Regions from separate parts of the Staphylococcus sp. FW104-15G4D genome, predicted to be linked through region 3. Evidence: predicted binding sites of a transcription regulator. Region 3 holds the regulator's gene; each other region holds the start of a gene.
What was found. Region 3 encodes Rex, which represses fermentation and respiration genes when NADH is low (regulators of the CRP and FNR family bind a similar motif). Its sites were predicted from a motif close to TTGTGAAATATTTCACAA; they were not measured.
Positions count from the first base shown of each region.

Region 1: AC3WQX_RS07465 (nitrate reductase subunit alpha) is a predicted target of Rex. The motif match lies at 2,827-2,844, and genes of this name have one in related genera.
Region 2: AC3WQX_RS02680 (cytochrome ubiquinol oxidase subunit I) is a predicted target of Rex. The motif match lies at 3,729-3,746, and genes of this name have one in related genera.
Region 4: qoxA (cytochrome aa3 quinol oxidase subunit II) is a predicted target of Rex. The motif match lies at 3,365-3,382, and genes of this name have one in related genera.

Region 1 covers NZ_JBYTCH010000002.1:211,319-218,999, reverse strand. The annotation lists partial or broken gene nirB (nitrite reductase large subunit NirB) at 1-1,453, shown strand, start outside; gene nirD (nitrite reductase small subunit NirD) at 1,457-1,771, shown strand; gene cobA (uroporphyrinogen-III C-methyltransferase) at 1,762-2,700, shown strand; gene AC3WQX_RS07465 (nitrate reductase subunit alpha) at 2,916-6,599, shown strand; partial or broken gene narH (nitrate reductase subunit beta) at 6,589-7,681, shown strand, end outside.
Region 2 covers NZ_JBYTCH010000001.1:513,904-521,584, reverse strand. The annotation lists gene AC3WQX_RS02695 (DsbA family protein) at 1-173, opposite strand, end outside; gene AC3WQX_RS02690 (potassium channel family protein) at 509-1,168, opposite strand; gene AC3WQX_RS02685 (cytochrome d ubiquinol oxidase subunit II) at 1,254-2,270, opposite strand; gene AC3WQX_RS02680 (cytochrome ubiquinol oxidase subunit I) at 2,267-3,622, opposite strand; gene AC3WQX_RS02675 (glutaredoxin family protein) at 3,829-4,071, shown strand; gene ptsP (phosphoenolpyruvate--protein phosphotransferase) at 4,214-5,932, opposite strand; gene AC3WQX_RS02665 (phosphocarrier protein HPr) at 5,935-6,201, opposite strand; gene AC3WQX_RS02660 (hypothetical protein) at 6,359-6,898, opposite strand; gene AC3WQX_RS02655 (class I SAM-dependent rRNA methyltransferase) at 6,958-7,681, opposite strand, start outside.
Region 3 covers NZ_JBYTCH010000004.1:16,665-24,345, forward strand. The annotation lists gene AC3WQX_RS10450 (ABC-F family ATP-binding cassette domain-containing protein) at 25-1,962, opposite strand; gene AC3WQX_RS10455 (redox-sensing transcriptional repressor Rex) at 2,319-2,960, shown strand; gene AC3WQX_RS10460 (hypothetical protein) at 3,049-3,336, shown strand; gene AC3WQX_RS10465 (YeeE/YedE family protein) at 3,418-4,512, shown strand; gene AC3WQX_RS10470 (sulfurtransferase TusA family protein) at 4,531-4,755, shown strand; gene AC3WQX_RS10475 (ammonium transporter) at 4,933-6,183, shown strand; gene AC3WQX_RS10480 (LacI family DNA-binding transcriptional regulator) at 6,328-7,278, shown strand; gene AC3WQX_RS10485 (sucrose-6-phosphate hydrolase) at 7,513-7,681, shown strand, end outside.
Region 4 covers NZ_JBYTCH010000001.1:490,888-498,568, forward strand. The annotation lists gene qoxC (cytochrome aa3 quinol oxidase subunit III) at 1-94, opposite strand, end outside; gene qoxB (cytochrome aa3 quinol oxidase subunit I) at 84-2,072, opposite strand; gene qoxA (cytochrome aa3 quinol oxidase subunit II) at 2,072-3,196, opposite strand; gene AC3WQX_RS02560 (DUF5011 domain-containing protein) at 3,501-3,818, opposite strand; gene AC3WQX_RS02565 (globin domain-containing protein) at 4,080-5,225, shown strand; gene folD (bifunctional methylenetetrahydrofolate dehydrogenase/methenyltetrahydrofolate cyclohydrolase FolD) at 5,316-6,173, opposite strand; gene purE (5-(carboxyamino)imidazole ribonucleotide mutase) at 6,377-6,859, shown strand; gene purK (5-(carboxyamino)imidazole ribonucleotide synthase) at 6,846-7,681, shown strand, end outside.

The DNA of each region.
Region 1 (7,681 bases), on a different contig from region 3:
TTCTTTAAAGGTTTCTGGTTGTGATTTATACAGTGCTGGTCAGATTGTTGAAAATGATGACATACACGGTATCGAGATTTTTAATAGCATTGACAATATTTATAAAAAGGTATATTTAAATCAAGGACAAGTTGTAGGAGCAGTACTTTATGGAGATACAGATGATGGATCTCGATTTTATAATATGATGAAGAAACATGAATCCCTCGAAGATTATACGCTTGTCTCATTATTACACAAAGGTGATGATACATGTTCAGTTTCAATTGCTGATATGGCAGATGATGAAACAATTTGTGGTTGTAATGGTGTCAATAAAGGTACGATAGTGAACGCTATTACTAAAGAAGGTCTTACATCTGTCAATGAAGTAACCCAATCTACTAAAGCAGGTAATTCATGTGGTAAATGTAAAAAACAAATAGGAGAAATACTTCAATATACACTCGGGGATGACTTTGTAGCTGCAAAACCTTCAGGAATATGCAGTTGTACAGAACTTACTAGAGATCAAATTGTGACTCAAATCAGAGCTAAAGGTCTTAAAACATCCAAGGAAGTAAGACATGTGTTGAATTTTAAAGATAAAAATGGATACCCTAAATGTCGTCCTGCAATTAATTATTATCTAAATATGGTATATCCATTTGAGCATCAAGATGAACAAGACTCTCGATTTGCAAATGAGCGTTATCATGCCAATATACAAAATGATGGTACATTTTCTGTCATACCTCAAATGAGAGGGGGCGTAACAGATCCAGACCAGCTTATTAAACTTGGAGAAGTTGCTAAGAAATACAATGTGCCACTCGTAAAAGTAACAGGATCACAACGTATTGGATTATATGGCTTAAACAAAGAAGAATTACCTAATGTATGGAAGGATTTAGGGATGCGTTCAGCTTCCGCTTATGGTAAAAAAACGCGTTCTGTAAAAAGTTGTGTCGGAAAAGAATTTTGCCGTTTTGGTACACAATACACAACTCGTCTAGGTATTCGTCTCGAAAAAACTTTCGAATATATTGATACACCTCATAAGTTTAAAATGGGCGTCTCCGGTTGCCCTAGAAGTTGTGTAGAATCTGGTGTGAAAGACTTCGGTGTCATCTCAGTTGAAAATGGATACCAAATATATATTGGTGGCAATGGAGGTACTGATGTTACAGTCGGACAATTACTAACAACAGTAGAAACTGAAGATGAAGTCATTCAATTATGCGGTGCTTTAATGCAATATTATAGAGAAACTGGTATTTATGCCGAGAGAACTGCACCGTGGATTCGTCGATTAGGTTTTGAAAATGTGAAAGAAGTTTTATTAGATAAAGAAAGACAAGAAGAATTATTTAATAGAATTATGGAAGCGAAAAAAGCTATAGAAAATGAACCATGGCAAGCCATTGTAGAAAATAAAAATGCACAAAAAATCTTTGAAGTTGAGAAGGTGTAAGAGATGAAAGCAATGGAAAAGGTGAAAGTTACAACATTAGATGCGTTAACACCACTTATAGGTAAAAAAGTCATTGTAGATAATAAAGAAATTGGAATATTTCTTACTGAAAAGGGAGATGTTTACGCTGTAAGTAATATCTGTCCGCATAAAAAAGGTCCATTGTCTGAAGGGACTGTAAGTGGAAATTATGTTTACTGTCCTTTACATGACCAAAAAATAGATTTGTTATCTGGAAAAGTACAAGAGCCAGATTCAGGTTGTGTCCAAACCTATACTGTTGAGGTTATCGATAATGAGGTTTATATATGTCTTTAAAATCAATGGGAAAGGTATATTTAATTGGGGCAGGACCTGGTAACCCTAATTTATTAACTAAAAAAGCAGAACGTATCATTAGAAATGCAGATGTCATTCTCTATGATCGTTTAGTCAATCCTCTTATTCTACAGTATTCAAGTTTTCAAACTGAACTGATTGATGTAGGGAAAAAACCTTACTGCAAACACATTCAACAAGAGGATATCAATCAAAAAATAGTTCAAATGGCTGAAAAATACCAATGTGTTGTACGCTTAAAAGGTGGAGATCCTGCTATATTTGGCAGGGTTACTGAAGAAATTAATACTTTAAAATCATATGGCATTGAACATGAAATTATACCAGGCGTGACATCAGCAAGTGCTGCAGTGGCCTCTCTCAATATAGGATTAACTATGAGAGGAATAGCGCCGAGTGTAACTTTTTCAACTGGACATTTTAAAGAGTCTACTAATAAAGATATTGATATAAGAAATTTAATGAATGGTGGAACTTTGGCCATTTACATGGGAATTAAACGACTAGGTGCAATCATCGAACAAATTAAAAATTATACTAGTGAAGATTATCCAATAGCTATCGTTTTTAATGCTACTTGCTATAATCAAAAAGTGATTACCGGGAATCTAAGTACGATTGAACAACTATTAAATGAAGATAATTCAGAGGGACAACCGGGAATTTGTATATTAGGTCCATTGGTGAATGAAATAGATAAAATGGTATTGGATAGCACCATGGAAGATATCAATCATATTTTGTACGTGATTAATGGAGATAAAGAAACTGCTATGTTAAAAGCTGAAGCATTGTATGAAGAAGGGAAGAATTGTTTACTTAATTTTGATAATAGTTACCATCATACTCAACAAGTATTATACAAAAATATAATGGACCAACACGATATTAGTTATATTCAAGTATAAATAGAATTAATTTTGATACTCCTCGGAAGCGTGGGGCGACAAATTGGATTCACTCGAATTCAATATTGTCGTCCCTTTTTTAGGGATTAAAACTATTCAATTAGGTATTTCCCTAATATTAAAACTTTGTGAAAAAATGTACAATCATTGTGAACACGAATACTACGATATAAATGCGAAATGATAAAAGCATTCAAAGTGGAAGGATGTCATTAATGGGAAAATTTGGATTAAATTTCTTTAAGCCTACTGAAAAGTTTAATGGAAATTGGTCAGTTTTAGAGCAAAAGAGTAGAGAATGGGAGAAAATGTATCGTGAAAGATGGAGCCATGATAAGGTAGTTAGAACGACTCACGGCGTCAATTGTACTGGTTCATGCTCGTGGAAAGTATTTGTTAAAAACGGAGTGATTACTTGGGAAAATCAACAAACTGACTACCCAAGTTGCGGACCTGATATGCCGGAATTTGAACCTCGTGGATGTCCAAGAGGCGCTTCATTTTCATGGTATGAGTACAGTCCTCTAAGAGTAAAATATCCATACATTAGAGGGAAATTATTAGATTTATGGACTCAAGCATTAGAGGAAAATAACGGCAATCGAATCGCAGCATGGGCCTCTATAGTAGAAGATGAAAATAAAGCTAAAGCATATAAAGAAGCTCGAGGAAAAGGTGGTCATGTTAGAGCAAACTGGAGAGACGTAACAGATATTATTGCAGCACAAATTTTATATACGATTAAAAAAGATGGTCCTGACCGAATTGCAGGATTCACTCCTATACCTGCAATGTCTATGATTAGTTATGCCTCAGGAGCAAGATTTATTAATCTATTGGGCGGAGAAATGCTTAGCTTCTATGACTGGTACGCTGACTTACCTCCTGCTTCACCTCAAATATGGGGAGAACAAACAGACGTACCTGAATCGAGTGATTGGTATAACGCTGCTTACATTATCATGTGGGGATCCAATGTACCATTAACACGAACACCAGACGCACATTTTATGACTGAAGTAAGATATAAAGGGACTAAAGTCATTTCAGTTGCACCAGATTATGCAGAAAACGTGAAATTTGCTGACAATTGGTTTGCGCCTCATCCAGGTACAGATGCTGCAGTAGCGCAAGCTATGACGCACGTTATTTTACAGGAATTTTATGAAAATGAACCTAACGATATGTTTATCAATTATGCGAAGCAATATACTGATATGCCGTTCGTGATTATGTTAGATCAAGATGAAAATGGTTATAAAGCAGGTCGATTTTTACGAGCAAGTGATTTAGGTATTGATAGTGAGAATAGTGAATGGAAGCCAGTTATTTTTGATTGTGAAAGTCAACAATTAGTAGTACCAAATGGAACGATGGGCCAGCGTTGGGAAGAAGGTAAGAAATGGAATTTAAAATTAGAGAATGAAGATGGAACAAAAATTAATCCGGCTTTATCTATGGTTGAAGAAGATTATGAATTACAAACTATCCAGTTCCCATACTTTGATAGTAAGGGTGACGGCGTGTTTAAGAGACCTATTCCATCTCGCAAGATTAGATTGTCTAATGATCAAGAAGTATATATATCAACTGTTTATGACCTTATGGCGAGTCAATATGGTATTCAACGTTTTAACCATGAACTTGAAGCTCAATCCTATGATGACGTTAAATCCAAATATACACCAGCATGGCAAGAATCTATTACTGGTATCAATAGAGGATTAGTCATTCAAGTTGCTAAAGAATTCGCTCAAAATGCAATTGATACAGATGGACGGTCTATGATTATTATGGGCGCAGGCATTAATCACTGGTTTAATTCAGATACGATTTACCGTTCGATTTTAAATTTAGTAATGCTTTGTGGATGTCAAGGAGTCAATGGAGGCGGTTGGGCACATTATGTAGGTCAAGAAAAGTGTCGACCTATTGAAGGATGGAATACTGTTGCCTTTGCTAAGGATTGGCAAGGACCGCCACGTTTACAAAATGGTACAAGTTGGTTCTATTTTGCAACAGATCAATGGAAATATGAGGAATCAAATGTTGATCAATTTAAATCACCATTAGCTGAGAATATTAAACATCAACATCCAGCAGATTACAATGTGACAGCTGCCCGATTAAGTTGGCTACCTTCATATCCTCAATTTAATAAAAATAGTCTGTTGTTCGGAGAAGAAGCCAAAGAGGAAGGGAACGACTCTAATGAGGCTATTCTTAAAAAAGCAATTGACTCAATAAAAAATAAAGAGACTCAATTTGCAATTGAAGATCCAGATTTAAGAAAGAACCATCCTAAAACACTATTTGTTTGGAGATCAAACTTAATATCCAGTTCCGCTAAAGGACAAGAATATTTCATGAAACATTTATTAGGCACACGGTCAGGTTTAATGGCTGAACCTAATGAAGATGATAAACCTTCAGAAATTAAATGGAGAGAAGATACTGTTGGTAAATTAGACTTATTAGTGTCATTAGATTTTAGAATGACTGCGACGCCTTTATATTCCGATATCGTTCTACCAGCTGCAACTTGGTATGAAAAACACGATTTATCTTCAACAGATATGCATCCATTTATACATCCTTTTAATCCTGCGATAGATCCTTTATGGGAATCACGCTCAGATTGGGATATTTATAAAACTTTAAGTAAAGCAATTTCAGAAATGGCAAAGGATTATTTACCAGGAACATTCAAAGATGTTGTAACAACACCTCTAGGTCATGATTCTAAACAAGAATTAGGTTCTGAATTTGGAATTGTTAAAGATTGGTCGAAAGGTGAAATTGAAGGTATTCCAGGAAAAACAATGCCCAACTTTGCCATTGTAGAACGTGATTACACTAAAATTTACGATAAATTTGTCACGCTTGGTCCTTTACTTGAAAAAGCCAACGTAGGTGCTCATGGAGTAAGTTTCAGCGTAAAAGATGAGTATGAAGAACTGAAAAGCATGCTCGGTACATGGAATGATAATGATAAAAATTCGGTAAGAAATCATCGACCTCGAATTGACACTGCACGTAAAGTCGCAGATGCAATATTAAATATTTCCTCTGCGACTAATGGGAAATTATCACAACTATCTTATGAAGATTTAGAACATCAAACTGGAATGCCATTGAAGGATATCTCTCAAGCTCGTGCTTCAGAGAAGATTTCATTTTTGAATATAACATCACAACCACGAGAAGTAATTCCAACGGCGGTATTTCCAGGTTCAAATAAAAATGGTCGAAGATACTCTCCTTTCACAACTAATATTGAGAGACTCGTACCATTTAGAACATTAACAGGTAGACAAAGCTATTATATCGATCATGAAATATTTCAACAGTTTGGAGAAAGCTTACCCGTTTATAAACCAACATTACCACCAATGGTATTTGGAACACGAGATAAGAAGGTTAAAGGTGGGCAAGATGCTTTAGTACTTAGATATTTAACCCCACATGGTAAATGGAATATTCATTCAACTTATCAGGACAATGAACGTATGCTAACGCTATTTAGAGGTGGGCCTGTAGTATGGCTATCAAACGAAGATGCAGAAGAACATGACATTAAAGACAATGATTGGTTAGAAGTGTACAACCGAAATGGTGTTGTAACTGCGAGAGCTGTAACATCACATCGTATGCCTAAAGGAACAATGTTTATGTATCATGCACAAGATAAACATATTGAAACACCTGGTTCAGAAATTACAGATACTCGTGGAGGCTCTCATAATGCACCTACTAGAATTCACCTAAAGCCTACACAATTAGTTGGAGGTTACGCTCAAATTAGTTATCACTTTAATTACTATGGTCCGATTGGAAACCAAAGAGATGTATATGTTGCGGTAAGAAAAATGAAAGAGGTGAATTGGCTTGAAGATTAAAGCGCAGATAGCAATGGTGCTGAACTTAGACAAATGTATTGGTTGTCATACATGTAGTGTGACATGCAAAAACACTTGGACTAACAGACCTGGTGCTGAATATATGTGGTTTAATAATGTAGAAACAAAGCCTGGTGTTGGCTATCCTAAGCGTTGGGAGGATCAAAGCCATTATAAAGGTGGTTGGGTGTTAAATAAGAAAGGTCAACTTGAATTAAAATCTGGAAATAGATGGTCAAAAATTGCTTTAGGTAAAATCTTTTACAATCCAGATATGCCTTTGATTAAAGATTATTATGAACCTTGGACATATAATTACGAGCATTTAACTACTGCTAAGGAGGGGAAACATTCTCCTGTTGCTAAGGCACACTCTCTCATTTCTGGTGACAAGCTTGACTTAGAGTGGGGGCCTAACTGGGAAGATGATTTAGCCGGTGGCCACGTTACAGGTCCTAAAGATCCTAACATTCAACAAATTGAAGAAGATATCAAATTTCAATTTGATGAAACGTTTATGATGTATTTACCACGTTTGTGTGAACATTGTCTTAATCCAAGTTGTGTTGCTTCTTGTCCCTCAGGCGCAATGTATAAAAGAGATGAAGATGGGATTGTATTAGTTGACCAAGACGCTTGTCGAGGCTGGCGTTATTGTATGACAGGATGTCCTTATAAAAAAGTATATTTTAATTGAAAAACGAATAAAGCAGAAAAATGTACGTTTTGTTTTCCTAGAATCGAAGCGGGCATGTCAACAGTGTGTTCTGAAACATGTACAGGTAGAATGAGATACCTAGGTGTGATGTTATATGATGCAGATCGAGTGCAAGAAGCGGCTTCTGCAACTAATGAAGAGGATTTATATGAAAAACAACTAGACTTATTTTTAGACCCATTTGATGAAGAGGTGATTGCCGAAGCCGAAAGAGAAGGTATCAGTCATGAATGGATTACTGCAGCTCAAAATTCTCCAGTGTATAAATTAGCAGTGGAATATAAGATGGCTTTTCCATTACATCCAGAATTTAGAACGATGCCGATGGTATGGTACTGTCCACCGTTAAGTCCAATTATGAGCT
Region 2 (7,681 bases), on a different contig from region 3:
ACGATAGTATTTTCAATTTTTTTACAATAGGCACATTTGTAATCACCATAAATTGTTATGCATTTAGTGCGGTTTGAATGATTATTAAATGAGCCATTTTTTATGTTCGAACAACTACATAATAACAAAACAATTACTAACAATGATGTGCATTTTAAAACAAATTTACACATATCCACTCTCCTTATTAATTTTTTCAAATTTAATGTTAACATCATTGTTTTAAAATTTTTGTTATCTTCCCTAATTGATATATTCTATTTCTCAAGTGTTTACGCAAAACTTAATAAATTATAGATTTAATCAATCACAATATTTCATATTTTATTTTGTTTTTAAATTGATTGAAGCTTTATTATTTTTTTATGTATAGATTAGCATGAAATCGTATGATGGGTATAACCGACTCAATTAAATAATTCTATACAAAAAAGCTTATAAATGAATTTTAACTCAATTCATTTATAAGCTAAAAGAAAAAACGTATATCTTAATTTATCGTCACCGATTATTTGGCTATATTTTTCTCGAAACGACCTAAATCATTATCATGACCAATCATGATTAAAATATCACCAATCTCTATACTAAGATTCGGATCTGGGGAAACGATAAATTCTTTCGCTCGTTTAATTGCAATGATATTTATGCCATATTGTGCTCGGATGTCTAAATTAATTATAGTCTGTCCAGCCATTTTTTCAGTCGCTTTAAGCTCTACAATTGAATGCTCATCAGCAAGTTCTAAATAATCTAATACACTCGCACTTGCTACATTATGCGCTATACGTCTACCCATATCACGTTCTGGGTGAACGACAGTGTCTGCACCTATTTTATTTAATATTTTAGCATGGTAGTCGTTTTGTGCTTTTGCAGTTACCTTTTTAACACCTAACTCTTTTAAAATTAAAGTAGTTAACGTACTTGATTGAATGTTTTCACCAATGGCCACAATGACATGATCAAAGTTACGTATACCTAAACTTTTCATGACCGCTTCATCAGTCGTATCAGCTACAACTGCATGTGTTGCGATATCACTATATTCATTAACACGATTTTCATCATTATCAATTGCCATGACATCCATATCTAAAGCGTTAAGTTCTCTAACAATACTGCCACCAAAACGACCTAGTCCAATAACGACGTATTCTTTATCCATATGCGTCCTCCATTAAATAAAAGAGAAAAAGAGAGTTTGATGATAAAATATATCAACATATCTCCCCTTATACTCAAAGGTTATATTATTTCTTTCCTTCTACGTACTCTTTATCGAATACAAATAATCTTAATAATAATATTAACGATGGAATTAATAAAAGTAAACCTAAAATAAAGGCTATAACTAATGCTAATCCCATTTCTGGATTAACATGAGAACTTGTGATTTTCACAAATGGATGTAATAAAAATGGCAATTTACTCATACCATAGCCAAAGAATGCAAAGAACATCTGTAATATGACCATGACAAAAGCTAATCCATGATTTTTCTTAAGAATCGTTAATACACCTGCAATTAAAAAGAAGATAAAACTGATTACAAACATCCACCAATAGTTAAATACAGCATTATTGAAATGATCTGCATTTTGTATTCTTAAAGATAAAAATACAAACAATGAAATAACAATCATAGGCGGGCCCCAGAAAATATGCCATTGTCTTGTTAAGTGGTATGCAGGTTTATCTTTCGCTTTACTAGCATAAAATGTTAAGAAACCTGAAGAAATATATAGAACCGAAATGATAGCCAAGAATACCACAGACCAGGCAAATGGACTTAATAGTAATTGTACCCAGTTCAAATCTATATGAGACCCATGTTCTCTGATATATCCACCTTCCGAGATAGTTAGTGCAGTAGCTAATGATGCTGGAATAAGTAATCCTGTAAAACCGTAGAGAACTATCCATGGTAACTTCGTATCTTGTCCGTAATTTTCAAAAGCATAAAAACTACTTCTAATGGAGATAAGAATTAATGCTATTGAACCTGGAACTAATAAAACGGTTCCCAAATACTTTGCAGAATCAGGGAAGAACCCAATAAATCCAACGAAGAAAAAGACGAAGAAAACATTTGTAACTTCCCACACTGGATTAAGATAACGATGAATTAAGTGATTGATCTTCTTCTCTTCACCAGTAATTCTAGAATGTAAAGCGAAAAATCCAGCACCAAAGTCAATTGATGCTACGATGATGTAACAAAATAAAAATATCCATAATACTGTTATCCCAATATATGCGTAAATCATTTTGCTCCACCTCTTTCTTCAATCACTTTGTCTACATCTTGATAAGCAGGTTTATTTCGATACATACGAATAAGTACATAAGCTGCTGTTACCATAAGCACGAGATACAATATACCGAAGAGAATCGTAACTAACGTGATACCACCTGCTTGTGTAGCAGCCTGAGACACACGCATATAACCTCTAATGATCCAAGGTTGACGACCCATTTCAGTTAAGAACCAACCAAATTCTATTGCAAGTAATGAGGCTGGGCCAGTTAAAAGTATTGCATATAGCATAGCTTTATTAACTTTAAATTTACGTAATTTCTTGAAGAATAAAATTAACATATATAGTCCTGAAATAATGAAACAGAACACACCCATAGAAACCATCAAATCAAAGAAATAATGAACAATCATAGGTGGTAAATCATTTTTAGGAAAATCAGTTAATCCTTTAACTTTTGTTTTGAAACTGTCATCTGCTAAGAAACTAAGTAATCCCGGAATCTCAATAGCACCAGTTACTTCATGTGTCTTCTCATTGAGCACACCAAAGAATACTAAGTTAGCATGTGATTGAGTATCATAATGCCACTCATAAGCAGCTAGTTTTTCTGGTTGCACTTTGTGCAAGAATTTAGCGGAAAGATCTCCAGCTACCATCGATAATATCGTTGATAAGAAACCAACTATCATTGTCATTTTCAATGCTTTTTTATGATAAGTTTTATCTTCAGAGTGTTTATTACGTAATAATTTAAACGCCGCTATTGCAGCCAATATAAATGCCATCGTCATGCCAGCAGTAGCTACTACATGGAATGCTCTGACAATAAATGAGGAGTTAAACATTGCCTCTAATGGTTGTACATTAACCATGCGTCCATTTTTCATTTCAAAACCTGCTGGTGTATTCATAAATGAGTTAACTGATGTAATAAAAAACGCCGAGAATGAACCACCAATAATTACAGGTAATGAAATAATAAAATGCGTCCATTTATTTTTAAATCTATCCCAAGTATACAGATAAATACTTAAGAAGATTGCTTCAAAGAAGAAAGCGAAAGTTTCCATAAATAAAGGTAAAGCAATAACATGCCCACCCATTTTCATAAATGTTGGCCACACAAGCGAAAGTTGTAAGCCTATAATAGTACCTGTCACGACTCCAACGGCTACTGTAATTGTGTACCCTTTTGACCATCTTTTCGCTAATGCAATGTAGTTTGCATCATTCTTTCTAATACCGATAAATTCTGCAATCGCAAACATTAAAGGCATACCTACGCCGATTGTGGCAAATATAATATGCACTGCTAATGTCATACCAGTGAGAAATCGGCTAATTTCAACTGAATCCATATATAAATCACCTTTTTTATCTATTTTTATTAATAATTGGAGTCACAAGTGTCTAAAATTATAAAACCTCATGACTTTGAACAAAATTAAATTGCTTTAAATTTATATGTACATTTTTTGACAAGACACATAATGTTCACATGTTTGAAATTCTCAACATTTTTCTATATAGTATTTTGAGAAATACTAATGAAAGGACGACCTATATGACTTCGAACATTGTCATTTATACCCAAGATGATTGTCCACCATGCACTTTCGTGAAAAATTATTTATCAGAGCAAGGCGTTGATTTTATTGAAAAGAATATTAAAAATAATCAATATCGTAATGAAATGATTGATTATGATGCATTTGCAACGCCTTTTATTTTATTAAATAATGAACCAATGTATAGTGTAGACATGGACAAAATAAATTCTACATTGAATTTAAATAGTAAAAATTAGTCATAAAAATCACTCAACATTATCTTTTCTAGGATGTTGAGTGATTTTTTAATAATTGAGGCCAGCTTATTTCAATTACAGATTAAAAAGAGAGTAAATGCAATGTTGCATTCACTCTCTCATGCTGTATTATTAAGCTATATTATTTTGCTTTATTGTTAACTAATTCCATAACTTCTTCTTGTGTAGCACATTCAATAGCGCGATTAGCTAATTCAGCCATTTCATTTTTACTTAAACCATTAATTTGTCTTCTAGCTTTAAGAATAGAAGTTGCACTCATTGAGAACTCATCTAATCCTAAACCTAGTAATAATGGAATAGCTGTTTCATCTCCGGCCATTTCACCACACATACCAGTCCATTTACCTTCTTTATGAGAAGCCTCTATTACTTGCTTAACAAGACGTAAAATAGAAGGATTATATGGTTGATATAAATAAGATACACGTTCTGACATACGATCAGCAGCTAGTGTGTATTGAATTAAGTCATTAGTACCGATACTAAAGAAGTCTACTTCCTTCGCAAAGACATCTGCTAATGCAGCAGTTGCTGGAATTTCAACCATGATACCTAATTCGATATCGTCAGAAATGTCATAACCTTCATTTTCAAGGTTTTTCTTTTCTTCTAAAAGAATCGCTTTAGCATCACGGAATTCTTTGATAGTAGCAACCATTGGGAACATGATATTTAATTTACCGTAAGCAGATACACGTAATAATGCACGTAATTGCGGTCTAAAAATATCTTGTTGAGCTAAACATAAACGAATTGCTCTATAACCTAAGAATGGATTCATTTCTTCAGGTAAATTTAAGTAAGGAAGCTCTTTATCTCCACCGATATCTAAAGTACGTACAACAACACGTTTACCATCCATTGTTTCTAGTACTTGTTTGTAGGCTTCAAATTGTTCTTCCTCAGTTGGCATTTGGTCTCTTCCCATATAAAGGAATTCTGTACGGTATAAACCTATACCTTGAGCACCGTTTTCAATAACTCCTGGTAAATCATTTGGCGTACCAATATTCGCTGCTAATTCAGCATGCACACCATCAACAGTTACCGTATCCGCGTCACGTAATTTTTGTAGTTCCTTCTTATCTTCAAAGAAACGTTCACGTTTGTTTTGATAAGCGATTAATTCGTCTTCAGTTGGATCGATAATTACATCACCTGTAATTCCATCTACAACAATCATATCACCTTGTTTAACTTGCTGAGTAATAGTTTGCGTACCTACAACTGCTGCAATTTCAAGTGAACGACTCATTATTGCAGAGTGGCTCGTTCTACCACCGATGTTAGTTACAAAGCCTTGGACGAATTCCTTGTTTAATTGTGCAGTATCTGAAGGTGTTAAATCGTTACCAATTATAACAACGCTTTCATCAATCATACTTGGGTTTGGTAATTCTACACCTAGAATGTGCGCTAAAACACGTTTAGAAACGTCTCTAATATCTGCTGCACGTTCTTTCATGTATTCATTATCCATAGATTCGAAAATAGTAACAAATTGAGTTGTCACATCGTTTAATGCTGTAGCCGCATTAACTTTATCATTTCTAATTTTATCTTGGATAGGTTGAATTAATTCTGGATCATCTAGAACTAATAAATGAGCATCAAAAATAGCTGCTTTATCAGCGCCTAATTGAACTTCTGCATTATTTCTAATCTTAGTTAATTCAACTTTAGATGCTTCGATAGCTTTATTGAATTTATTAACTTCGCCTTCTACATCAGTGACCTGTTCGTTACTGTCAAAAGATAAATCTGGCTCTACTAATAAGTAAGCTTTTGCGATTGCTACACCATCAGAGGCAGCAATCCCTTTAATTAAGTTAGACATAATTATTTAGTTAATCCTTCTTTTGATAAGACATCACTGATAGATTCAATAGCATCAGTTTCATCGCTACCGTCAGCATAAATAGTGATTTCAGCATCTTTACCTACACCTAAACTCATAACACCCATGATTGATTTTAAGTTAACTTTTTTACCGTTATATTCTAATTGAATATCTGAATCAAATTTTGATGCAGTTTGAACTAGCATTGTAGCAGGGCGAGCGTGAATCCCTGTTTCGTCGATAATTACATATGATTTTTGTTCCATAGTTATATTCTCCTTCGTATAGTTAGAATCTTCAATATTATTACAATCTAACATATATTTTATACAATAACTTTACCAAAACCGATTGTTAAATTCAATTCGTTTAAAACCGGTTTCAATATCATTATTTACGTTACATTAGAAATTATATCACTTACTATAGGTTATTGATAACTTTTTCACATTTTTCAACGTGATCTTTACCAAGTTTATTCATAAAGTAGTAACTAATTGAAGCTGAAACAGCTTGACCGATTACTGGGAACCATTTTGTTTGTTTAGCAGCTGCTCGTTTCGCTACATCTTTAATAACAACTTTTAAGAGTGCTTCTGAAACTTTTCTTCCTACAAATTGACTCCCTTGAATCGCTGCAGCAGACATCACTCTCTCTCTTACATCATCCCCTAACGAATTCACTTCTTTATGATCTAAACCATAAATTTTGTTAACATCCTCAATAATGTCTCTCATTAATTTAATATCTACACCGAAGTCTAATCCTGGGATAGGTACAATACTTGCGCCTGATGAAAGTATTGATTTCTTTTTAACTAACGTTAACGCCTGTTCTCGGCGACGCGCTAATTCTTCTTTAGTCTTAGGTAAATTATTTTTTTCTTTAATTTCTTCTATATTTAAAAGTTCATTGCCCACTTTATTAGTGATATCATTTGTGAATTTACTTCTAATACCCAAATTCATACATCCTTTCTTAGTATTGTTTCAATAAAATCTTATACCCAATATTTAAAAATTTAATGCTTAATATCTATAAATACAGCTTTTAAATATTTTGAAGGTTTGTAATGTGGATGAGTCTTGAAATCTTTAGGAAGTCCCATGACCTCTCTTATTTCAAACTCTACCCCCTCTTCATCTAATGTCTTTTTAATCACATTTTTGAACGCTTTTAAAGAAAATGCACTTGAATTTGTACATAATAGCAGTGAACCCTCTGGAGCTAATACACTTAAGGCGCCTTTAACGAGTGAACCATAGTCTTTCTGAACTGAGAATGTCTTTTTCTTATTGCGTGCAAAACTTGGCGGATCAATGACTACCGTTTCATACTGAAGACCATGACGTGCCGCGTAATTATAATAGTCAAACGTATCCATCACATAAATGTATTGAGATTTAGGATCAATACCATTTAAACCAAAGTTTTCTTCCGTTAAGCCTCTTGAACGATTTGCTAAGTCAACACTTGTAGTTGAACGTGCATTCTGAGCTGCTATAACTGAAAACGCTCCTGTATAACTAAATAAATTTAATACATCTCTATCTTCAGAAAATTGGTCTCTTAATTTTTTACGTACTTCCTTTTGATCTAAAAAGATACCAGTCATTAAACCATCTTCTAAATCTACATTATAAAATGTGAAATTTTCTTCAATAGTAATTGGAAACTCAGGGGCTTCACCATCAACAAATCCACCTGTGTATGTTGTATCCTTAAATCTCATTTTTTCATATAAA
Region 3 (7,681 bases):
AGTGTCTCAATAATAAATGGATATTTATAATTTTTCTTGTAATTCTTCCCATTCTAACATTACTTGTTCTAATTTTTGTTCGGTATTATTTTTTTCCTCAGCTAATTCTGCAGCTTTCATTGGATCATTAAATACTTCTGGCTGAGTTAATTGTGTTTCAATATAAGAAATATGAGTTTCAAATTCTTCAATCTTAGTTTCACATTGTTCAATCTGACGTTCGATTTTACGTTGATGACTTTTCTGTTGTTTTTGACTTGAATATGCTGAAGAAGAAATAGAAGTGTCATTATTGTTATTGGTTTTTGAAGAAGAATTCTTCAATTCTTCTTGAGCTTTTAGTGCAGCAGTTTCTTCAGTTTTCTCAATATAGTATTGATAGTCCCCGAGATATATCTGTCCACCTTCATGATTCAAATCAAATACTTTATTTGCAAGCTGATTAATAAAATATCTATCATGAGAAACAAATATTATTGTACCTTCAAAATGTTTTAACGCTTGTTCTAACATTTCTTTTGAATCGATATCTAAGTGGTTGGTAGGTTCGTCTAAAATCAGCACATTGTCTTTTTGCAACATTAATAAAGCTAATTGCAAACGAGCTTTTTCACCGCCAGATAGGTCATTAATTATTTTTTTAACATCTTCTTGTACAAATAAGAAACGACCTAGTACAGCACGTACATCTTTTTCATTCATAGTAGGGTACTGGTCCCAAACGTAATCTAAAATTGTTTTATTAGATTTGAATTCAGCTTGTTTTTGGTCATAGTAGCCTATTTGAAGATTTGCTCCAAAAGTAATTTCTCCACCAAGTTTGTTTTGCTTATCGGCAATTGTTTTGATAAGTGTCGTTTTTCCTACGCCATTTGGTCCTATTACTGCGATATGATCCCCCTTGAATACTTCGATATTAATAGGTTGAGTGATAGGTGAATCATAACCAATTTTTAGGTCACGAATATGCATGACATCATTGCCTGTATTTCTTTCAAAGCCAAATTGGATATTTGCGCTTCTAGCGTCAATCATTGGCTTATCTATACGTTCCATTTTTTCTAACGTTTTACGTCGACTTTTAGCCATGCCACTTGTTGAAGCGCGTGTAATATTCTTATCAACAAATGTTTCTAATTTTTGAATTTCTTCTTGTTGCTTTTCATACTCTTGCATACGTTTTTCATAGTATTGGTCACGTTGCTCAATAAATTGTTCATAATTACCTACATAACGTTTAACGTCTCCAAGGGCAACATCATAAATTTGAGTAACTATTTTGTCTAGGAAATATCTATCGTGACTAATTATGATAATGGCGCCTTTGAAATATTTTAAATAATCTTCTAACCATTTAGTAGTCTCTAAATCTAAGTGGTTTGTTGGCTCATCTAGCAATAGTAAGTCGGGTTCATTTAATAACATTTGAGCAAGAGAAAGTCGTGTTTTTTGACCACCACTAAAATCATTAATGGGTTTGTTAAAATCACTTTCAGTAAAATTAAGCCCGTGAAGAACTGTTTTTATTTTACTTTCATACTGATAACCTTCAAGTTGTTCAAACCGGTTTGTTAATGATTCATAACGTTCCATATGCTCTTGATAAGTTTTGGTTTCATATTCATTTGTATGTTGTGCCAACCAATCTGTTTCCTCTTTAATTAAGTTTTCCATATTTTTTATATGTTCAAATGGTTTTGACATCTCTTCGAAGACAGTAGCCGTGGAGTTAAGTGTCATTTGTTGCGTGAGGTAACCCATTTTTAAATTTTTTATTTTCGATATATGACCACTATCGTAACCTTCTACGCCGGCTATGATTTTCATTAATGTAGATTTACCTGCACCGTTTCGACCAACGACACCAATTCTTTCACCAGTTTTAACTTCAAAGTCTACATCAGTAAAAATATCTTCACCATCGAACGATTTCGAGATGTCATTAAGTTGTAAAAGTATCATTCGATTCTCACCTTTCTAATTCTATTAAATAGTTATAGACTATATGTAATCAATAAGATTTAAAAAATTTTAATTTTATGTGAATTTTAAATAGTTAAGCATTATTTTTTAATAATAGGGTACATCTACCTCATAAGGTATGACGATTAAGCTATTTATTGACTCAATTATCTTTATTTTACAGCATTCGCGCATTACATGAAACTGAGATATTTATTTTTAAAAATCAATAATGTATAATATTTAAGTATTCATTGAAGGCAATTATTTGTTTATTTAAACGCCTTACAACTTGCACGATAAAACGTTTGAATACATAAATATAATTCATTCAAACTTTAAGGGGGACATATTGGATGCCAGAAAATATTAAAATTCCTCGTGCTACATTAAAGCGTTTACCTTTATATTATAGATTTGTGAGTACATTAAAATCTAAGGGTATCGACCGTGTGAATTCTAAAGCAATCAGTGAAGCTTTACAAATAGATTCGGCAACGATTCGTCGTGATTTTTCATATTTTGGTGAATTAGGTAAAAAAGGCTATGGTTACAACATCGATAGTATGCTTGAATTTTTCAAGTCTGAACTAAGTGAAAGTGATGAAATTAAAATTGCGATAGTAGGTGTTGGTAATCTAGGTCGCGCGTTACTTACTTATAATTTTTCAATACACGCTGAGATGACAATTACTGAAGCTTTCGATATTAGAGAAGATCTAATTGGAGAGAAAGTGGGTAAAGTCGTTGTTAAAAATATCAATGAAATTCAATCTACATTAGCAGCAGAAGAAATTGACGTTGTGATATTAACGACTCCTGAAAGTGTAGCACAACAGGTTGCTGATCAACTCGTTGAAGCGGGTGTGAAAGGTATACTTAACTTTACGCCAAGCAGAGTTAAAACACCACAAGATGTACAAGTTCACCATATTGATTTGGGTATTGAACTACAATCACTATTGTTCTTTATGAAGAACTATAGTAATAATAATTAATAACTTTTAGCATCCTAATTTAGGATGCTACTTTATTATGTAAAAATGATATAGTATACGTAATAAAATAAAGGGGGCACAAGCCATAATGAAATTTGAAGCAAACTGTACATTTAAAGCACATATCCCTCAAATGATAAGGGTTCCTGGAAAATTAGTAATCAATGAGAATACTTTACAATTCAAAGCTTATGGCAAAGAATATACTCCATTTGATATAGAGTTAGATATTAATAAAGTTGTGAGATATAAGTGCTCGAAAGGACTGCTGGGAAGTAAATTATTTGTTTACTATAACAATCATGAGTGGTATAAATTTAGTCATTTTTCAAAAGAGGATTTAAAATCATTGAGTAAAGAATTGAAAATACATTAGGTTTCAAAAAATATTGAACTTGCAATTTTTCATTTTTTCTAATATAATACCTTAGTATTTATATCGGAAATAGGTGATTAAATGACATGGATGATAATTAGTGGACTTATTGTCGGAGTATTATTAGGGTTCGTAATGCAACGAACAAGATTCTGTCTAGCGGGCGGTTTCAGAGACATGTATGTCCAAAAAAGTAATAAAATGTTTTATGCATTGCTCGTAGCTATAACAGTTCAGAGTTTGGGATTACTCATATTAACAAGCTTAGGTATTATTGAAGTGCCTACACATACATTTCCAGTATTAGGGACGATTATAGGATCATTTATATTTGGCGTTGGTATTGTATTAGCTGGTGGCTGTGCCACAGGTACGTGGTATCGTGCTGGCGAAGGTTTAATTGGAAGTTGGGTGGCATTAATTTTATATGCTATAACTTCTGCAATTACTAAAACAGGAGTACTCCTTCCTGTTATGAATATGATTAATAAGCCTACGAACGTGAATGCGAGTGTAAGTCATTCAACAGGGCTTCCTAATTGGGTACTTGTTTTAATTTTAGCAATTATTACAATTACAATGGTTGTGAAAACTATACGTAAACCGAAAGTGATGGTGCCTAAGTTAAAACAAAAATATACAGGTATTAGACACTATTTATTTGAAAGAAAATACCATCCATTTATAGCTGGTATTGCCGTAGGACTTATTGCTTTACTAGCATGGCCCATGAGTGAATCAACTGGTCGACCTTATGGACTTGGGATTACGACTCCATCTGCTAATTTGATTAACTTTCTAATATCCGGTGACACTAAGTTCATCGATTGGGGCGTTTTATTAGTGCTCGGTATCTTTATTGGTTCATATATTGCTGCTAGAGGGTCTAAAGAATTTAAATGGAGACTTCCAGATAAGAAGACGATTCGTAACAGTGCTATTGGTGGCATATTGATGGGATTTGGTGCTTCAGTAGCTGGTGGATGTTCAATTGGTAATGGGTTAGTAGAAACCGCAACAATGAGCTGGCAAGGATGGTTAGGTTTAGCATCAATGATAGTTGGTGTATGGTTCATGAGTTATTTTATTTTTATTAAACCAATGAAAAAGTTTCAACAATCATCTAATGAAAAATCTAAACGTAAACAAGTGAGTCAACAAACTCAGACAACATAAGGTAAGGAGGATAAGAAATTGGTACATGAATTAGGTACTGTTGGAATGGTGTGTCCATTTCCACTTATTGAAGCGCAAAAGAAAATGGAAGAGTTAGAGCAAGGCGATGAATTAAAAATAGACTTTGATTGTACGCAGGCAACAGAAGCCTTACCAAACTGGGCAGCTGAAAATGGATATCCAGTCACTAATTATGAACAATTAGATGATGCTTCTTGGACGATAACTATTCAAAAACCTTAAATTTAATTTAGACGTAAGCTAGTGATATCATACGATGTCACTGGCTTTTTTATTTTAATATATTCAAATACTCAAGTTATGATGTCACTTAATCTTACAATTAGTGTAATTTTATCTTACCGATTTTTGCACTTCTACTAAACACTCTTTATGATGTTGCTAAAGGAAGTGGTAAGAATGAATATGGATGATACAATTTTCTTATTTCTATGTACATTATTAGTTTGGTTAATGACTCCAGGATTAAGTTTATTTTATGGAGGTCTAGTCCAATCTAAGAATGCATTAAATACAGTAATGCAAAGTATGGCTGCAATAGTTATCGTTACCTTTGCGTGGATGATTATTGGTTTTTCTATTAGTTTTGATCAAGGTAATGATTGGTTAGGTGGCTTAAAATTTCTAGGTCTAAACCATGTAGGCTTTGCTATTTCTAAAACTATTAGCCCTCATGTCCCTCTCGCACTCTTCATGTTATTCCAAATGATGTTCTGTACTATAGCAGTTTCTATTTTATCAGGTTCAATTGCTGAAAAAATGAGATTTATCCCTTATCTTATTTTTGTCGGTTTATGGGTTGTATTTATCTATAGTCCAGTAGCTCACTGGGTGTGGGGCGGCGGATGGATTAGTAAACTCGGTGCTATTGATTATGCCGGGGGTACAGTTGTGCATATTACCTCAGGGGTGTCTGGTCTTATATTAGGAATAATGATTGGTGTAGGTAAAAAGCAAGAGAAACATACCCCACATAACTTACTAATAACTCTCATCGGAGGTATTTTAGTATGGTTGGGTTGGTATGGCTTTAATGTAGGTAGTGCATTTACTTTCGACCAAATCGCAATGATTTCATTTGTTAACACAGTCATCGCTGCAAGTGCAGGTGCGCTAGGATGGTTAATTTTAGAGTATGCTTTGAAAAAAACGACAAGTCTTTTAGGATTATTATCAGGCGCTTTATCAGGTCTCGTTGCTATTACTCCAGCAGCAGGTTATGTTAACTATTTAAGTGCCATGATCATAGCTATAATTGGTGGTATCGGTTGTTATGTCGTTATTAATTTAATTAAAGTGAAGTTACAATATAATGATGCTCTAGATGCATTTGGTATTCATGGTGTAGGGGGAGTATTAGGCGCAGTTTTAACAGGTGTGTTCCAGTCTCATAAAGTAAATGATGCTATTGAAAATGGACTCATATATACAGGTAACTTTAAAGTCATTTGCATTCAATTAGCAGCAGCAATAGCAACTGTCGTATTTAGTGCAATAGTTACATACATGATAGCTAGAGTAATTAAATCATTCACTCCTTTAGCAACTACTGAAGAGGAGGATAAAACAGGTCTTGATGCAATCGTTCATGGAGAAAAGGCCTACTTCTATGGCGAATTGAACAAATTCAATCGCCGTATGAAATTTTAAAAATTATTTTCAAAAATAAATACACTCACCTTCATATCAATTAAACTTTAGTATTTAAAATGTAATTGATTTAAGTATTTAAAGCGATTACATATGTGATAGAATAAGTTTAAGTTATTGAATATATGATAGGTGAGTTTTCTTATGAAAAATATTTCTGATATCGCCAAGCTAGCGGGTGTATCAAAAAGTACTGTTTCAAGGTTTTTAAACAATGGATCCGTTAGTAATAAAACAAAAGAAAAGCTGACAAAAATTATTAAAGAGTATGATTATCAACCTAATCAATTTGCTCAAAGTTTAAGAGCAAGACGTACAAATCTTATTGGAGCAATTATTCCACGTATGAATTCATTCGCAGTTGATGAAACTATTAAAGGTGTCATCAACCAATGTCATTTACATAACTATCAACTCTTATTAAATTATACTGGACTTGAACTAGAAGCAGAACTTGCAGCATTAGAAACATTATCAAGAAGTAAAGTAGATGGTATTGTTTTAATGGCTACAAACATTACTGAACAACATATTCAAATTATAGAAAAGATTAACGTACCGGTTATTATTGTAGGGCAAGAACATGCACAATTGCATAGTATATATCATGATGATTACCAAGCTGGATTTGAAATAGGTATGAGAATAGGTCAAAAAGGACTACACCAAGTCACTTTATTTAGCGTTAGTGAACGTGATGTTGCTGTTGGTATTAAACGTAAAAAGGGACTAATAGATGCTCTAAAACAATATAATATTGAACCTAAGATTTATGAAACTACATTTAAATATGAAGAAGCTCTGGTAGATGTTGAGAGATATTTATCCAATATAACGGAAGTTGATGCAATTGTCGGTGCAACGGATTCAATTGCCTTAGCAATTCACAAATTTTGTGCGGATCATAAGAAAGATCTATCTCCTCATGCAATTTTTGGATTTGGTGGTGATCCAATGACACAAGTAGTGTCTCCGATAATTGAAACAATTCACTTAAATTATAAAGAAGCAGGAGAGCAAGCACTTAAAGAAATTAATCAATTATTAAATCATCAAACTACAGAACTTAAAATAAAAATTCCTGTCATTAAGTAAAAGGTGAGGGATTTTTATTTTATAATAATTTGGAACCGATACCACTACGATGATTAAATTTGTTAAGATATATACTTAAGAAAATTTATTTATCATAAAAACGTTAAAGTATTGTGGTTTTCATTTTCATAAATAAGCGTTCTTAACAAAAATTCTACATCGTAGTGTTAAGCTAATATGTTAAAATAATAAAGTTAAGTAAAAGTCAAATCAGTCGAGATTAGGAGTGAAAACATGGCGGAATGGACACGTGAAGCACGTTATCAACGAATAGAGGATGTTGATACAGAGACATTTAAAAATTTAAAACAACGAGTCGATGCTTCTCCTTATAGACAGACATACCATATTCAGCCTGAAACAGGATTGCTCAATGATCCAAATGGTCTCATTTATTATGACG
Region 4 (7,681 bases), on a different contig from region 3:
ACGCGAATTCAGCTGTAAGGAAAATCCAGAAGCCAAGTTTATTTAATTCGCCTTCATGACTACGTGAATCGATTGTATTAGTATCATGACTCATGACTTACAGCCTCCCTTTCTTTAATACGAGCTTCTCTTAAACGTTTTTCAGTTTCTGCAACTTCAGAAGCATGGATGTGGTAACCATGATCAATTTGGAAACTTCTCCAAATCATAGTTCCAAAGATACCTGCTAAGCAGATAATTGCAGGAACGAGTGTTTCAAAGATTAAGAAGAAACCACCGATTGTAAAGAAGATACCCATCCAGAAACCTACTGGAGTATCGTTAGGCATATGAATATCTTTGTAATTATGGTTGTCTAAGTAATGACGACCATGTTCTTTCATATCAACAAAAGTATCGTAGTCATTCCAATCTGGAGTGATTGCAAAGTTGTATTTAGGTGGAATAGCTGAAGCTGTTGACCACTCTAAAGTACGACCAAGTCCATCCCAGTTATCACCAGTTGCTTCACGTGGTGCTTTGATATGAGCATAGACGATACTTGCAACTAAGAATAGGAAACCAATTCCCATTAATAATGCACCGATAGTTGAGATGAAGTTTAATAACCACCAACCATCAGAAGGCATGTAAGTGTATAAACGACGTGGCATACCATCTAATCCGAGTACGAATTGAGGTAAGAAACAAACGTTAAATCCGATCATGAATAACCAGAAGCACCATTTGTTTAATGTTTCGTTTAATTTGTAACCCATCATTTTTGGATACCAGAAGATTAAACCAGCTAAGCAGGCAAATACTACACCAGTAACCAATGTATAGTGGAAGTGGGCTACTAAGAAATAAGTGTTGTGATATTGATAGTCAGCAGATGCCATCGCTAACATTACACCTGTAACCCCACCTAATAGGAAGTTAGGGATGAATGCTAGTGAGAATAACATAGGTGACTCGAATGTAATTCTACCTTTATACAATGTTAGTAACCAGTTAAATAATTTAACTCCGGTAGGCACACCGATTAACATTGTTGAAATTGAGAAGAATGAGTTGATTAACGCACCATTACCCATAGTGAAGAAATGGTGAACCCAAACTAAGAAACTTAAGAACGCGATACCTGCAGTCGCCCAAACCATGCTTTGGTGACCGAATAGGCGTTTACGTGCGAAAGTTGGGATAATTTCTGAATAAATACCGAATGCTGGCAAGATAACGATGTATACCTCAGGGTGCCCCCATACCCAGAAGAAGTTTGCCCATAACATCGGCATACCGCCATCTGCTACTGTGAAGAAGTGTGTACCGAACACTCTATCTGTAGTCATTAATGCTAACGCAACTGTTAAAACAGGGAAAGCTAAAATGACGATAAGCGTAGTAATAAATGTTGTTACAGTAAACATTGGCATTTGCATGAACTTCATTGTAGGAGTTTTACATCTAAGTATTGTTACAAAGAAGTTAATACCAGTCATTAATGTACCAAGACCAGAAATTTGTATTGCAACTAAATAGTAGTTGACTCCTGGTCCAGGACTAAATTCACCAGCAAGTGGTGCATAGTTAGTCCAACCTGCAGCTGGAGATCCACCTACGATAAATGATAGGTTGAATAAAATCATACCAGCAAAGAATAGCCAGAAACTAACGTTGTTCATTACAGGGAAGGCAACATCACGTGCACCGATTTGTAATGGAACGACGATATTCCATAAACCAAAGATGAAAGGCATCGCCATGAAAATAATCATGATTACACCGTGCGTACTGAAAATTTCATCATAGTGGTTTGCTTCCAAGAATTTATTATCTGGAATAGTTAATTGAGTACGAATTAATAACGCGTCAATACCACCACGTACGAACATTAATACGGCACAGATTAAATACATTACACCGATTTTTTTATGGTCTACGGATGTGAACCATTCTTTGTATAGATATTTCCATAATTTAAAATAGCTAATTACTGCGATAAGTCCGATAACTAAGAATGGGGCAGCAATTTGCGCCATGATAATCATCCAGTTACCTTTAACGAGTAATTCATCCCATGGAAAATTCATTAATGTCCACCTCCATGATCATCATGTTCTTTTTTTTGAAGTTTAGACGCATTTTCGTCTTTTGCTCCTTTAGAAATTTTTTCCATTTCTTTAGAGTTATGGTCCTCTTCTTTTTTGAACTCATTGTCATATTTTTCATTGTTGCCGAGAATAATAGGTTTCATACCATGACGTTCATAGTTCGCGTTTGTCACTTTGACCTTACGAGCTGGTTTAACAGGTTTATCTTTTACATCTTTATAAAGATCTTTTTCTTCAGTGAAGTTAGGATCTTTCTGAACGAAATTATAACGTTTATAAGCGTAGAAGATATATTCTGGATCAGCTGCTGGGTCAACAAACGCCATATGAGTACCATTGAATGTTAATTCTTTATTAGGTGTGCTTGGTAAGAGTTGTTTATCAAATGTATCTTGATTTAATGTTTTCTTACCTTTAGCTTCTTTAACCCATTTATCGAAATCATTTTGGCTTACAGAGTGAACTTTAAATGTTTGACGAGCAAATCCGTCACCATTGAAGTTAGAGTTACGACCTCTGAAGGTACCTAATTGATCTGCTGTTAAAGTCCAATTCATTGTCATACCAGTCATAGCATATTTCTGACCACCTAATTGTGGAATCCAGAAACTTGTCATAGTATCCATAGCTTGAAGCTTGAATACGACTGGACGATCTTTAGGAATTGTTAATGTATTAACAGTCTCGATGTGTTGATCTGGGTAAGCAAAGAACCATTTGTAACCAGCGCTTACTGCGTAAACCACAAGTGGGTCTTTGTCTTTTTGAGGTGGTTTCTCATAATCATATAATGTTTTAACTGTTGGTACAGCTAAAGCAATAACGATTAGGATAGGTACCACAAACCAAATTGTTTCTATTAAAGAATTGTGGTGCATCTTGCCTGATACTTCATTCTTATTATAACTGTACTTATAAATAAAGAATGCAAACATGGCAAGCACAACGACAACAATAACAAGCATGAAGATGATTGAGTAGATGATCAAGAACTTCTGACTACTTGCTACTGGCCCTTTTGCATTAAAAACTTCTATATTTGAACAGCCACTAAGTAAAATTAGTGTGCCAAATAATAGAAGCAAAGACTTAAATTTTGACACTTTTTTTGACCTCCTAATACTACAAATGTAGGGCTTACCACTAATTTTAGTTTATTACACAATATTTACAAGTACCTGTAAAAAAAAATTTGTTGTTATATGTAAAGAATAAGCATTGATATAAGGTATGACGGGGATTTTAAGATTTGTTAAAATTATGTGTACATTTTGTGAAATTAGACAAATTTAACAAAATTGCATGTAATACAACTTATGTATTGAGAAGTGTTATCAATTGAAGGGTTGAGGGGGATTTTGCAAATAAAAAAGTTGAGAAAATTCTCAACTTTAAATAGGAAAGATTCTATTTTACTTCAATATATCTCGTAGATGTTTTTTCTGCTCCATCAGAGTCAGTTACTATATATTTAACTTCATATTTTCCAACTTTAGATGTATCTACCTGACCGTCGACTTTGATTTTATGAGTTAAGTCACCATCTTCTTTATCATATGCGCTTATACCATTTAATAAATTATAATCTTGGCCTTTTTCAATTACAATATCATTGACCCCGCGTAGTTGAGGTTCGGTATTAGTAGTCGCTTCTGCATTCAAATTAGGCGTTACTAAGGTAGCTGAAACACCAAGCGCTGATAATGACTGTAGTAATTTATTCATAACTTAACCTCCGTCTGATAGTCATCTATGATTTAAATCTAATATACTTTATATTTAAGATTTATACATCATACTATGGTCTTAATATACCCCAGTTTTAATAAAAATTAAATATATTTTAAGTAAATTTCATTAAAGATTATGTAAATTGAAAGTTTTGTGAAGGTTTTAGCATTTTATTTATTTTTTAGAAAAATAGGAATAGAATTAACTTGCAATAAATTAATAGGCCTTTTGAGACCTTATGTGGGAGTGGAAATAATGTTAACGGAAAAAGAAAAAAGTATCATTAAAGAAACTGTTCCTGTATTACAGGATAAAGGTGAAATAATTACATCACATTTCTATAAAAGAATGTTTAAACAACATCCTGAATTAAAAAATATGTTTAATCAAACGAACCAACAAAAGGGTCTTCAATCAACTGCACTTGCACAAAGTGTTTTAGCTGCGGCAGTTAACATTGAGCATTTGGAAAATATTATGCCAGTAGTTAAAGAAATCGCTTATAAACACTGTGCATTACAAGTACCACCTGCTGGATATGATATTGTTGGTGAAAATCTGATTGCAGCTATAAAAGAAGTAGTGGGATTAGATGATGATCATGAAATTATTAAAACATGGAAGAAAGCCTATCAAGATATCGCTGATGTATTTATTTCAGTTGAAAAGGATATTTATAGTCAAATGGCTTGGGACGGTTTCCAACCATTTAAAATAGAAGAAATTAAACATATTTCTTCAGATATTAAGTCTTTCACAGTTGTTTCAGATAAACATGATTTAAGTCAATTTGTTCCAGGTCAATACATTACCGTAGATGTAAGTAGCGAAAAGATGCCGTATCGTGCAAAACGTCATTATTCAATAGTAAAAGGTGACAAACAACATTTAACATTTGCAGTTAAACGAGATGTGACAACTGAGCATGAAGGAGAGGTATCTACTATATTACATGATGAGTTAGTAGAAGGTGATTCAATTAATTTATCTGCACCAGTAGGTCCATTTAAAGTAGAAAACTTGAATAACGAACAATTATTCTTAGGATCTGGTATAGGAGTTACCCCTTTAGTACCAATGTTTAATGAAGCAGTTACAAATGGGTCTAAAGCTCAATTTATTCAGGTTACTAATGATGTTAACGATGCACCGTTTGAATCATTAATTAATGAAATTGCAACTACTAAAGAATCTGTTGATTATCACCTACATGATAAAAACTCAGAAGGCTATCTAGATGAAGAAAAACTTAAAGACTATATTAATGAAGAAACAGAAATTTATATTTGTGGAGGTACTCACTTCTTACAATCAATTATAAAAGCATTAAAAGAAATGAATGTAGATACAAATAAAATTCATTACGAAACATTCATTCCTAAATTAAGTGTAACTGTATAATATAATGAAGAAACCATCTCAGTATTTAAATGATTACTGAGATGGTTAATTTTTTTATTTAAAGAATGGAAAGTTATAGAGCGTAGAGATTTATTCAATTCCTCTGCGCATTTTTTCTGCTATAAGTGTATTATTTAGTACCATAGTAATTGTTAATGGTCCTACACCACCTGGAACAGGTGTAATTGCTCCGGCGATTTCTTTCACTTCTTCATATTCTACATCGCCTTTTAATTTGCCATTTTCATCAGGTGTATTACCAACATCAATAATTACTGCACCTTCTTTAACCACGTCTTTAGTTACAAGGCCAGGTTTACCTACTGCACTGACGATAACGTCTGCATCTTTTAAGTGTTTACTCATATCTTTTGATCGTGAATGTAAAATAGTTACAGTTGCATTCTTTTGTAGTAATAGTTTTGAAACAGGTTGACCAACAATATGACTTCTGCCTATTACAACAGCATGTTTACCTTCTAGATTAATATCCGCATGTTTTAAAATTTCCATAATTCCTAATGGTGTACAAGGTACAAAAGTTTGCTCATCAATATAGAGTTTACCAATATTTGAAGGATGGAAACCATCTACGTCTTTATCAGGATTAATAGATTCTAAAACTTTTTGTTCACTCACTTGTTCCGGTAGAGGAACTTGAACAAGAATTCCACTCACAGAATCATCGTTGTTAAGTCTGTCTAACTCTTTTAGAACGTCTTCTTCTGATGTTGATTCATCTAAATGTACAATTTCGGAAATCATTCCTATTTTTTCAGCAGCTTTCTTTTTAGATTTTACATAACTTTGACTTGCGCCATCATTACCAACTAGAATAACTGATAATTTTGGAGTGAAACCACGTTCTTTTAAAGATTCAACTTGTTCTTGTAATCCTTGACGATATTCCTTAGCTATTTGTTTTCCATCTAATACTTTAGCAACCACTTAAAACTCCTCCTTTAATTTCTTTAATATCTTAACTTTAACATTAATTATAAAGTAATTGATAGTCAAAAGACGTAAATTAAATTTAAAAATATAATTAAAGTTCGATTTTTGATTGAAAAACTATCCTATGATTGTTATGCTATATCTGTAATATACAACTAATTCTTATCACAATCCAAACTTTTGAAAGGGTGTAAAACGTGAGAGTAGCAGTCATTATGGGTAGTTCTTCAGACTGGGAGATTATGAAAGAGAGTTGCTTGATGTTAGATGAATTTGATATTCCGTACGATAAAAAAGTGGTTTCTGCTCATCGTACGCCACAACTTATGTTTGAATTCGCTAGTCAAGCAAAGCAAAACGGCTATGACATTATTATTGCTGGAGCCGGTGGAGCAGCACATTTACCTGGTATGGTAGCGTCAATGACTACTTTACCTGTCATAGGTGTGCCAATAGAGTCAAAAAGTTTAAAAGGGTTAGATTCTTTATTATCTATAGTACAAATGCCTGGTGGAATACCGGTAGCAACTACGGCTATAGGTAAATCAGGTGCAAAAAATGCTGGAATATTAGCAGCTAGAATGATTGGTATGACTGATAACACAGTTCATAAGAATTTGGAAAATTATGAAAAAACATTAGTGAATAAAGTGGAGGCAATGCAAAATGAGCTTCAATAAACTGAAATTCGGTTCAACAATCGGAATTATTGGTGGAGGACAATTAGGGAAAATGATGGCACAGTCCGCACAAAAAATGGGCTTTAAGGTTATTGTCCTTGATCCAAACGAAGACAGTCCATGTCGCTATGTTGCACATCAATTTATTCATGCTAATTATGACGACGAACAAGCATTAAAAGAACTAGGTGAAAGTTCAGACGTCATCACTTATGAATTTGAAAATATTTCTTCACAACAACTTAAACAACTTACAGAAAACTACAATATACCTCAAGGCTATCAAGCAATTCAGTTACTTCAAGATCGTCTTACTGAAAAGCAAACACTAAAAGATGCTGGAACACAAATCGTTCCTTTTCTACAAATAAAAAATAAACAAGATTTATATCAAGCTTCTAAGGAACTAGGGTATCCATTCATCGTTAAAACTCGCTTTGGTGGATATGATGGGAAAGGACAAATCCTAGTTGAAAATGAGTCAAATTTAGATGAAGCGATTGATTTAATTTCTAATCAAGAGTGTGTAGCGGAACAATACCTTGATATTGATAAGGAAGTTTCTCTTACAGTAACTATCGGAAATGAGCAACAAACAACTTATTTTCCATTACAAGAAAATGAACATAGAAATCAAATCTTATTTAAAACAGTCGTACCTGCTAGATCCAATAAAGAAAATGAAGCGCGTAAAGAAGTGGATAAGATAACCAATGCAATTCATTTTGTAGGTACATTTACTGTTGAATTTTTTATAGATAAAGAAAATAATCTTTACGTTAATGAGATAGCACCACGCCCTCATAATTCTGGACACTATTC